DNA from 2 places in the Lysinibacillus sp. Y5S-8 genome. Region 1 is predicted to be linked to the other one. Evidence: riboswitches for the same ligand, from Rfam matches in the RefSeq annotation. Region 1 holds a riboswitch; the other holds the start of a gene.
What was found. Region 1 has a riboswitch for S-adenosylmethionine ahead of metA (homoserine O-succinyltransferase). Riboswitches for the same ligand answer to the same signal wherever they lie in the genome.

Region 1 (5,563 bases):
TATAGATGAATTAGTCAATACGTTGAGTAATAAGCAGAAAGGAGCCTTAATTTCTGCTATTGAAGTTCATGGTGATAAGAACTTAGGCATGGATCAAACCAATGTACAACGCGTTAAAACACCTGTGTTGTTACAGTATGCAGGATTAGCAGTCTTTAAAGGGGATCAATATATTGGGCTTCTTACTGAGGCTGAGAGTAAAAGCATTAGTTTTCTGAATGACAAAATACAAAGTACGATTGAAATCATAGCCTGCCCAAAGAAAGGAACTCTATCGACTGAAATTACTCAATCCACTACAAAAGTGAAAGGATCTTTTGTTCACGGAAAGCCGAAAATCGATGTTCAAATTAACGTCGAGCAGAATGTTGGCGAGGTCGAATGTGATATCGATCTTACAAAAAATAAATCTATTGATTATGTCAATAAAAAAACAGCAAAAGGCATCGATGAACGAATCGAAAAAACCTTAGAGAAAATACAGCAGCAATATAAAGTCGATGTTTTTGGTTTTGGTGATGCATTACATCGGGCAGATGCGAAACAGTGGAAGAAAATCAAAAATGATTGGACGACCATTTTTCCAGATTTGGCAGTGGATGTTCATGTGAAAGTAACGACACAAGGTTTAGGAACGATGCAAAACTCATTATTAAACAATCCAAAGGAGGAGTAACGGAATGGTTTTAGCCGTAGCCATCTTTATCATTTCAGTGATCTTGGCATTTTTTTATATACCTAAGCTAAAAAAGCAGCAAGAAACAAAAACCATTGTCGTATTTTCTGTCTTGCTACTAATCGGTACTGCTTTAAATATCGGGATTGCGTTGAAAGTCCATATTCCGAGCCCAATGGACTTAATTACATTTATTTTTGCACCAATTAGAGATTATATTGTAGCCATAACAAAATAGATAGATGGATGAAAAATGGAGGGTGGATAATGGAAAAAGAGATGATAAGTTCAAGACAGTTTACGATAATTTCCATTCTCTATTCAATCGGTACTGCCATCTTAATCATACCTTCAAGTATTGCTAGTTCATCTAAGCAAGATGCGTGGATTGCTGCCAGCATTGGTGTCGTTCTTAGTTTACTAATCGTTAAGTTATTTTTGACGCTTGCCAACCAAACACCATCACTCAATTTTATAGAGGCAAACGAAAAAATTCTCGGTCGCTTTTTTGGTAAAATCACAGCAATTTGCTTCTTAATCATGACTTTTCTTTCTGCTGGAGAATTACTCTATTTTATTGGTATCTTTATGAAGACAGAAGTCATGCCAGAAACACCAACATTGGCATTTGCATTATTGTTTAGTATTATCATTATGTACGCTGCCTATTTAGGCATTGAGACCTTTGCGCGGTCGGCAGAAATTCTCTTCCCACTATTTGTCTTAATTTTTATCTTTTTCGTTGTTTGTATTACGCCTCAAATTACTTTTGAAAATATACAACCCATTTTAGAAGCGAAAAAAACATCCATGTTTTATAGCATTGTACGCTTTATGAGTATTTTTTCCTTTCCGCTAGTGGTGTTACTAATGCTATACCCTGCTGCAGTCAATGTTCAGCAATCTGCACAGAAAGGATTTTATATTGGGACTATAATCGGAGGCATTTTCTTAATTACGTTGATTGTGCTTTCCATCCTCGTATTAGGACCTGAAAATACTGCATCTAGAACATTTCCAAGCTATGCGCTAGCACAAAGAATATCAATAGGGGAATTTTTGCAACGTATTGAAATCATCATGGCTTTCATGTGGATTTCGTCCATTTATATCCGTACATTTATGTATTTCTATACAACCGTTGTCGGTCTTGCACAGATTTTGAAAATCAAGGATCATCGTCCTCTCATTATACCTATGGGTCTAATTATCATTGCGCTTTCCCAAATTGTTCATCCAGATATTGTGCATTCAACCAATTACAATAATGAAATTTGGCCCATTTTTTCTTTTATATTTACCATTTTATTACCGATACTTTTATTGATTGTCGCAGTTATACGAAATCGCAAAACCAAAGCTCAAAGTACCGAAACACCTAATACAGAAACAACGAATGACAATCAAAAAGTCTAATTTCTTTTATGGTGAGAAAAGAAATTAGACTTTTTATTAATTAGATATGATATTCAATTTCATCTACAAAATCCCATTCGTATGGTGTTTCTTGGTAAACATAGTAGTTCAACCAGTTAGAGAATAATAAATGCGTATGGGCACGCCATGTATTCATTGGCTCCTGTGATGGATCATCATTCGGGAAGTAATTCACAGGAACAGCGATATCTATGCCCTTTGCGACATCACGGCTATATTCATCGGCTAATGTTGTCGCATCATACTCCAGATGCCCTGTAATCATAATGTTTTTATTATCTTTTGATTGGACGATGAACACACCTGCATCCTCTGAATAGGATAATAATCGTAAGTCTGGATGATTGCGAACCTCGTCGATCGAAACAGAAGTATAGCGTGAATGTGGAGCGGTAAATAAATCACTGAAGCCCCGTACTAAATCCACTGTTAAATCGGTAATTACATGGGAATAGACACCTGAGCATTTAGCTGAAAGTTCTACCTTTCCTATCCCATAATGATGATACAGTGCCGCCTGTGCCCCCCAACAGATATGTAAAACGGATGTCACATTCTTTTTGGACCAGTCCATAATTTCTGAAATTTCCCGCCAATAGTTAACTTCTTCAAAGGCCATTTTTTCTACAGGTGCTCCCGTAATAATCATCCCGTCATAGCGACGGTGACGAATTTGGTTGAACGTTGTGTAAAATAGCTGTAAATGTGATTTACTGACGTTTTTCGACTCATGTGTGGCCGTATTTAAAAAGGTGATATTTACCTGTAACGGTGTATTCCCTAATAAACGTAGTAATTGAAGCTCCGTTTTTTCTTTTTCAGGCATTAAATTCAATATTAATATGTTTAACGGACGAATTTGCTGTGTTTTCGCACGATCCTCTTCCATGACGAAGATTTTTTCCTCACGTAAATGTTCTCCAGCTGGTAAATTTTTCGGAATATTAATTGGCATCTTGCGTTCCCCTCTCTTTGATCACTCTCTTTTAGCAAACCTTGCTGACAAATTAAAAAATCCTCCTCATTCCATACGAGATAGAATGAGAAGGATTTTTTCACGTCCACTCTTATCTCTCAAAGGAAAAATCCTTTGCTGGAATTAGCACCTTTCTAACAATTGTTAGAGGTTGCTGAAGCGTCATCGGGCCAAATCCCTCAGCTTCTCTTGATAAGATTATTTAATTACATTGAATTGTAGCATGTATTAGTTAGAATATCAATAATTCATAGAATATTTTGTGATTCAAATGCATGTTCCTCGTTTATTTGATGTACACTAAGCTTGCTATAAGTAGTGTTTCTACATTTAAAATTTATGGTAAACATGCCGTATTTATGTTACCATATAACTTTAGTAACAGAGAGGAACGTGAATACTTTGATTAAAATTGAATTTCCAAAACCTGATGTAGTCATCCGTCAACGTGAACAAGAAGTAAAACCTGGTGATGTGCCTATCACACCATACTTTGGTTTTATTGACTTCCATAAAATCACACGTGATAAAGGCGGCATTTTTTTATTCTATAATGACAAGAATGAGCTATTATTTGTCGGCAAAGCACGTAAAATTCGTCAACGTATTAAAAAGCATTTCGAGGACAATGTATCTCCGATGAAAAATCATCGTGATGAAGTGTTCAAAATTGAGGTCTATGAAGTAGAAGATCCAATGGAACGTGAAATTTACGAAACATATGCGATTAACACTTTCCGCTCCAAATACAATGTAGAGAAAGTCTTTTATTAAGATATCTTGTAAAGAAACCGAAATCTCATTTAATGGGATTTCGGTTTTTGTCTTATATAGAGGTTACGCGATCTATTGGCGTACTCTCGCCGTTTATTCGCAAAACAATCGTGTCTAGCTCAGGATCTTTGGTGATAATTTTATATACATAGAGTTGAGCCTCTTTTCGTTGCTCGCTACCTTCTTTAAGTTGGATGACTTGACTGTTTTCTTCAGCCGCAATACTTGCCAGCACATTCCCTTTCGAATAATAAACAAGATAATACGTAGAGTCATCTTCATACAATAATTGAATCTTATCATTAGCCACAATTTTTGTTGAATATTGTCTGGAACGACAGTTAGCTCACGAATCATTAGTGGTTTGGTAGGTGTTTTATCGTTACAAGCTCCTAACATTAATAAGCTCATTAAACCTAGCAACACGAATTTTTTCACGTTACTCCCCTTCCCTTATGACTATTCTAAGAAAAAAGCTTTACGCTCCTTAGCAATCCAGTCTTCTAATTCCTGATCATCACGTTTTACCAATCGATTGATAAGGACGTCATGCCAAACATAATCCTCTAACAAATAAATATGGACAGGGTCATTGGTGATAAAGGCCATTTCTTGCGTAGATGGAGAATGACCATAAATCATTTCCTGACCATCTACCGATAAAATAAACCAATGTGGTGTAGACGTTTTTTTCGTGTAGTGTGTAGCTCTATGCTGGTCAATCGACTCTAGCTGTTCCCCTACATATAAGGTAATACCATGAATAGGAACATGCTGTGCCACTTCTTGAATATCTTCCCTTAAAGTATCATACATATCTTCCCACATCGATAGAATCACTTTTTTCTTGGCTTTTTTTAAGAGTGACTGGCAATAGTTGATGATCGCCTCCTTGCCCTTTAGCATGACTACTTTTGGCTCCACTTCCTGCACTTTTTCCTCTAATTTTTCTAATTTCGCACTCATGGATGTAAAATTCGATTGCCAGCGCTGCTGCATTTGCTGTAAAAACACAGACACAGGCATAGCCGCATAGGTCGTTTGTTCAGCCGTTTCTTCTTTTAGCACAATTCCTTTTTCGACAAGGACGTTTAAAATATCATAAATTCTTGCGCGTGGTATACCAGAATTTTTACTGACCTGATAGGCACTAACATGACTTTGCTGCACAAGTGCCGTATAGGCCTTTGCTTCATACTCTGTAAAGCCCATGTCTTTCAACTGGGCGATTAATTCCTCCATGTAATCCCTCCATTATCTTTATTATAGGCTACTGTTGTGAAGATTTGCCAATGAAAAAATGAGGGTTTACAGCGCAATTAAAATTAGTTACTATTTCAGTAGTAACTAATTTAAAAGAGGTGTAATATGTTTTTTGAAGTCGATGTACATATTCTTATCCTGTTAATTTCATTTGGATTCCTGGCGGCTTTTGTCGACTCTGTAGTGGGAGGGGGCGGTTTAATTTCATTGCCAGCTTTATTGTTTGCTGGCCTCAATCCAGCCGCTGCTGTTGCAACCAATAAACTTGCCGGGACAATGGGTTCACTGACATCTTCCATTTCCTTTTATCGTTCTGGTCAGCTTGAAATACGATCCGTTCTCAAATATTTCCCGCTTGCCTTTGTCGGCTCCTTATTTGGTGCATGGACCGTGCATTTAATCAATCCAGCATTACTAAAGCCATTGATGCTCGTGAT
Region 2 (5,563 bases), 1.1 Mb from region 1:
ATCTCCCTAATACTAGCTACCTTCAAGGTAAAGAAAAAGAGAACGAATGAATTCGTTCCCTTTGATTCTTGTGTCTAGTCGTTATTTTAATGGGCCACCAAGTGTAGTAATGGCATCAGAAACGTTTGAGAATTTCTTGAAGTTTTCGTTGAATAAGCCTGCAAGTTCAGCAGCTTTTGCATCATATGCAGCTTTATCTGCCCATGCTTCACGAGGATTTAACACTTCTGACGGTACACCTTCAACTGCTGTTGGAATGTGTAAACCGAAGACAGCATCTTGTGTCGTTTCAACATTTGTTAATTTTCCGTCGATTGCTGCACGTACCATTGTGCGTGTGTAAGACAGCTTCATACGGCTACCTGTACCATATTCGCCACCAGTCCAACCAGTGTTCACTAGGAATACTTGTGCACCATGCTCGTCAATTTTTTGACCTAACATTTCTGCGTACACTGTTGCTGGAAGTGGAAGGAATGGAGAACCGAAGCAAGTAGAGAATACTGGTTCTGGCTCTGTTACACCACGTTCAGTTCCAGCAAGCTTAGAAGTGAAACCGCTTAGGAAGTGGTACATTGCTTGCTCTTTTGTTAATTTACTGATTGGAGGTAATACGCCAAACGCATCAGCTGTTAGGAAGATGATTGTTTTTGGATGACCTGCAACAGAAGGATCAACAATATTTTCGATGTATTGGATTGGATAAGCTACACGTGTATTTTCTGTTAATGAACCATCATCATAGTCACAAATACGAGTTTCTGGATCAACAGCTACGTTTTCTAAAACAGAACCGAAGCGGATTGCATTGTAGATTTCTGGTTCTTTCTCAGCAGAAAGGTTGATTGTTTTTGCATAGCAGCCACCCTCAATGTTGAATACACCATTATCAGACCAGCCGTGTTCATCGTCACCGATTAGCTTACGATCTGGATCAGCGGATAATGTCGTTTTACCAGTACCAGATAGACCGAAGAATAATGCCACATCGCCAGCTTCACCAACGTTTGCTGAACAGTGCATTGAAAGGATACCTTGCTGTGGTAATAAGTAGTTCATGATACCAAAAATAGATTTTTTCATTTCACCAGCATATTCAGTACCACCGATTAAGATCATTTTCTTTTCAAGTGATACAATGATGAAAGTTTCAGAAGCAGTACCATCAACTGCAGGGTCTGCTTTAAAGTTAGGAGCAGAGATGACAGTGAAGTCTGCAACATGAGAAGCTAATTCTTCTTCAGTTGGACGGATAAATAATTGATGAGCAAAAAGGTTGTGCCAAGCGTATTCATTAATTACTTGGATGCTTAGTTGTGAATCTTTGTCAGCACCTGCGAAGCCTTTAAATACGAATAACTCGTCACGTTCTTTTAAATATTTTATTACTTTTACATATAAGTTATCGAACACTTCAGAAGAAATCGGTTGGTTGACTTTACCCCAGTCAATTTGATCTTTTGTGCTTTCTTCTTCTACCGTATATTTATCTTTAGGTGAACGACCAGTGTATTTGCCAGTTTCTGCACGAACTGCGCCATCTACTGTTAACATTGCTTCACCACGAGATGTAGCTTTTTCTGCTAATTGTGGTACTGAAAGTTGAACATTAATGTTACCGCCGTTTAATAATTCCTTCAGTTCGTTTGCAATTTCTACTGAATTCATCGATTAAATACCATCCTTTTTTATAGTATTCCCTTGATTTAGAGGGATTTTTTCTTAATTTCAAAAATAGTATAACACAATTGCTTAAATAATCTATACTAATTAAGAAATTATTTTAGAGTTTTTATCACTTTTCAATAAACTGACAAAAAATAATGTTTTTCGAGTAGAATCCGATCAATCCTACTGTAATTAGGCGCAAAAATTGAGCCACACATATGTTACCACAAGTAGCTAGGTATGTTGTAGGGATTAATTTGCTTCTATTTACATCATCATCCAAGTATGAAAAGTTTTTGTGTAATCAGTTCCTTCCTTTCTATACAGTAATACATAAGAAAATATTTGACAACGTTCAACCTTTTCAGTAACATGAAATTGAACGGATACTCTTATCCCGAGCTGGTGGAGGGTCAGGCCCTGTGAAACCCGGCAACCTGCATGTTTTATTTCACAACATGCGTTGGTGCCAACCTGATGCAAGGGAACATCCCTTGAACGATAAGAGTGAAAGGTTACGAAGTCATTATTCCTTTCCTCATGTGCAGTAACGTGAGTAAAGGATTTTTTTATTGTTAAAAAAGAATGTAAAGGTAAGTATATGTAGTTCTTTCCTTATTATAATGACAGATCTTTCGAAATCCTCGTGTTAAAAGCAGCAGTAACGGCTTGAGAGTTCAATCCTTAGGAGCGGACTTGACATGGGTAATGAGTACCGTATTCATACACAACTACTTTTTGTAAGAGTAATAGGAGGAAAACCAAATGACAAACCGTCGACTGTTTACATCAGAGAGTGTAACAGAAGGACATCCAGATAAGATTTGTGACCAAATCTCGGATGCCATTTTAGATGCTATTTTAGCAGAAGATCCAAATGCACGTGTAGCGTGTGAAACAACTGTCACAACAGGATTAGTATTAGTAGCAGGAGAAATAACTACTTCTACTTACGTTGATATTAAAGGTATCGTTCGTGATACTGTAGCAGAAATTGGCTATACACGTGGTAAATATGGCTTTGATGCTGAAAACCTAGCGGTGCTTGTAGCTATTGGCGAACAATCACCTGATATTGCACAAGGTGTTGACCAAGCTTTAGAGGCTCGTGAAGGCTCTATGACAGATGCTGATATTGAAGCAATTGGTGCTGGTGACCAAGGTCTAATGTTTGGTTATGCATGTAATGAAACACCTGAACTAATGCCATTGCCAATCAGCTTAGCACATAAATTAGCACGCCGATTAACAGAAGTTCGTAAATCAGGTGAATTAGCGTATTTACGTCCTGATGGAAAAACACAAGTAACGATTGAATATGATGACAATAATGTACCTGTGCGAGTGGATACAATTGTTATTTCAACACAACATGATGAAGAAGCAACACTTGAACAAATTCAAGCTGATTTGAAAGAATTTGTTATTGCACCCGTTGTGCCAAGTGAATTATTAGATGCAAACACGAAATACTTTATTAACCCGACTGGCCGTTTTGTTATCGGTGGACCTAAAGGGGACGCTGGCTTAACAGGACGTAAAATCATTGTTGATACATACGGTGGTTATGCACGTCACGGTGGTGGCGCATTCTCTGGTAAGGATGCAACAAAGGTAGACCGTTCAGCGGCTTATGCGGCACGTTATGTAGCAAAAAACATTGTAGCAGCTGGCTTGGCAGAGCGCGCTGAGGTACAACTTGCCTATGCGATTGGTGTGGCTCAACCAGTTTCCATTGCGGTTGACACATTTGGTACAGGTAAAGCAAAAGAAAGCGAAATCGTAGAGTGGGTACGTGAGCTATTTGATTTACGCCCAGCAGGTATTATTAAAATGCTAGATTTACGTCGTCCGATTTATAAACAAACGGCAGCTTATGGTCATTTTGGTCGTACAGATTTAAATGTCCCATGGGAACAAATCGATAAAGCAGATGCTCTACGAGAAAAGGCACATCTATAAACTATTGAGCTAAAGTAATGAAGACATTAGAAAATTATTCTAATGTATTAAAAAGGAAAGGGGCAATATTGTCCCCTTTGTTTTTACAAAAAATCCCTCGCTACGATCCGTGAACATTTTAGTTACACGGAAATGCGAGGTATTTTTTTCGTTAATATTGAATTTTTGTGTATGTTGTTTACTTCTGAAGGGATTTATAATATTGTCCTTTTTCTGCATATTCGCGCACGATACGTTCCATATCCTCTTTATCTTCTGCATTTAATTCACGGACTACTTTTGCTGGACGACCTAATGCTAAACTATTCGGAGGAATGACTTTACCAGGAGGTACTAGGCTTCCTGCCCCAATAAATGCACCCTCTCCTATCTCTGCCCCGTCTAATATAATGGAGCCCATACCAATTAAAGCATTTTTGCGAATTGTACAGCTATGTAAAGTGACTTGGTGTCCAACTGTTACCTCATCTTCAATAATTAGCGGAAATTTTGGACTTTGATGTAAGCAACAAAGATCTTGGATACTGACACGTTTTCCAATAATCGTTGGGGAAACATCACCACGAATGACCGTATTAAACCAAATGGTTGTTTCAGCACCAATTGTTACGTCGCCCGTAACAGTTGCGTAATCAGCAATGAAGACAGATGGATCGATCTTTGGCATTTTATCTTTAAATGGATAAATCATGAAAATCGCCTCAATTCTTTCTATAATGTAGTATTATCGTATCAAATACGCAACTTTATGGAAATATAAAATTAAAATGAGCTATTTATTTCGATATAATCAATGTGTAATTATTTTTTAGGAGGACTATGTGAATGTGGAAATGGGAAGCTGAAGGACAAGCAAAGGCTGTGATTGCTATAGTTCATGGTGCATATGAAAATCACCGATGGTATGCATGGCTGATAGAGAAATTAAGATTGGAAGGCTTCCACATAGTCATGGGAGATTTACCTAATCATGGCGTGAATGCAAGGTTTGCTCGTGTCCATGATGAGGACTTCAAATTGTACAATAAATATACAAGAAATCTGATTGAGAATGCTTTTTCATATAATTTACCAACTTTTGTAATAGGACATGGGCTTGGAGCAACGTTAGTTCTTCACACAATGCAAAAGAAGCAATATGAATGTGCAGGGATTATTTTGACATCACCTTGGCTGCAATTAAAGCTTTTACCAGGTAAATTATCAAATGCTTTAACGAGTCTAAGTGCATTGACTGCAAATGTTAAAATGACTCACAATATTTCATATGAGAACCTTACACGCAATGTTGAAGGTAAGGACGAAATGAAAGATGAGGTACCATTCATGTCAGTCGTTTCAGTGAAATGGTATCGAGAGCTTCAGCAGATGATGAAAAATTTAGTGATGCTTCCAAAAGGTGAATTTCCGAATATGCCTATGCTCATTATGACAGCTGAGAAAGATAAAATTACGGAAATACGACAAACTCGAAATTGGCTCCATCAACAAGAGTTTACAGAGTTTCAATTTAAAGAATGGGCAAATTGCTATCACAATTTATTTCACGAAGTAGAACGAGAAGAGATTTTTATGTATATTCGTGATTTTATTAATAATGCTCTTCGAAGAATCGGTTATATCATTAAATAGGTTTTATCCCTTCCATTTACTAGAAGACTTACTTAAATATTGTTACTTAAATATAATGTTGTAATTTTCAGAAAAGTGTAATACTATAATGACTTAAAGTATGGTATTTTCAAATTGGAGGGGTAAAATGGAGGTAATCGTTGGTAAGTTGAATGGTATTTTATGGGGACCGTGGTTTATTTATGGTATTTTATTGATTGGACTTTTTTTCTCAATCATCACAAGGTTTCTGCAAGTAAGACACATTAAAGACATGTTTGTTTTAATGTTTAAAGGGGAGAAATCGGAAAAGGGGATTTCA

Region 2: it holds a riboswitch for S-adenosylmethionine, as region 1 does, so the genes downstream of both, metK (methionine adenosyltransferase) here and metA (homoserine O-succinyltransferase) in region 1, are expected to answer to the same signal.

What each region holds. Positions count from the first base shown of each region.
Region 1 covers NZ_CP145889.1:2,460,009-2,465,571, forward strand. The annotation lists gene V6670_RS11970 (Ger(x)C family spore germination protein) at 1-676, shown strand, start outside; gene V6670_RS11975 (hypothetical protein) at 681-914, shown strand; gene V6670_RS11980 (endospore germination permease) at 944-2,092, shown strand; gene metA (homoserine O-succinyltransferase) at 2,133-3,068, opposite strand; SAM riboswitch class I at 3,178-3,288, opposite strand; gene V6670_RS11990 (nucleotide excision repair endonuclease) at 3,438-3,863, shown strand; gene V6670_RS11995 (hypothetical protein) at 3,916-4,173, opposite strand; gene V6670_RS12000 (TrmB family transcriptional regulator) at 4,323-5,105, opposite strand; partial or broken gene V6670_RS12005 (TSUP family transporter) at 5,232-5,563, shown strand, end outside.
Region 2 covers NZ_CP145889.1:3,585,580-3,591,142, reverse strand. The annotation lists gene pckA (phosphoenolpyruvate carboxykinase (ATP)) at 82-1,668, opposite strand; SAM riboswitch class I at 2,058-2,176, shown strand; gene metK (methionine adenosyltransferase) at 2,434-3,630, shown strand; gene V6670_RS17340 (gamma carbonic anhydrase family protein) at 3,809-4,321, opposite strand; gene V6670_RS17335 (alpha/beta hydrolase) at 4,456-5,262, shown strand; gene V6670_RS17330 (alanine/glycine:cation symporter family protein) at 5,390-5,563, shown strand, end outside.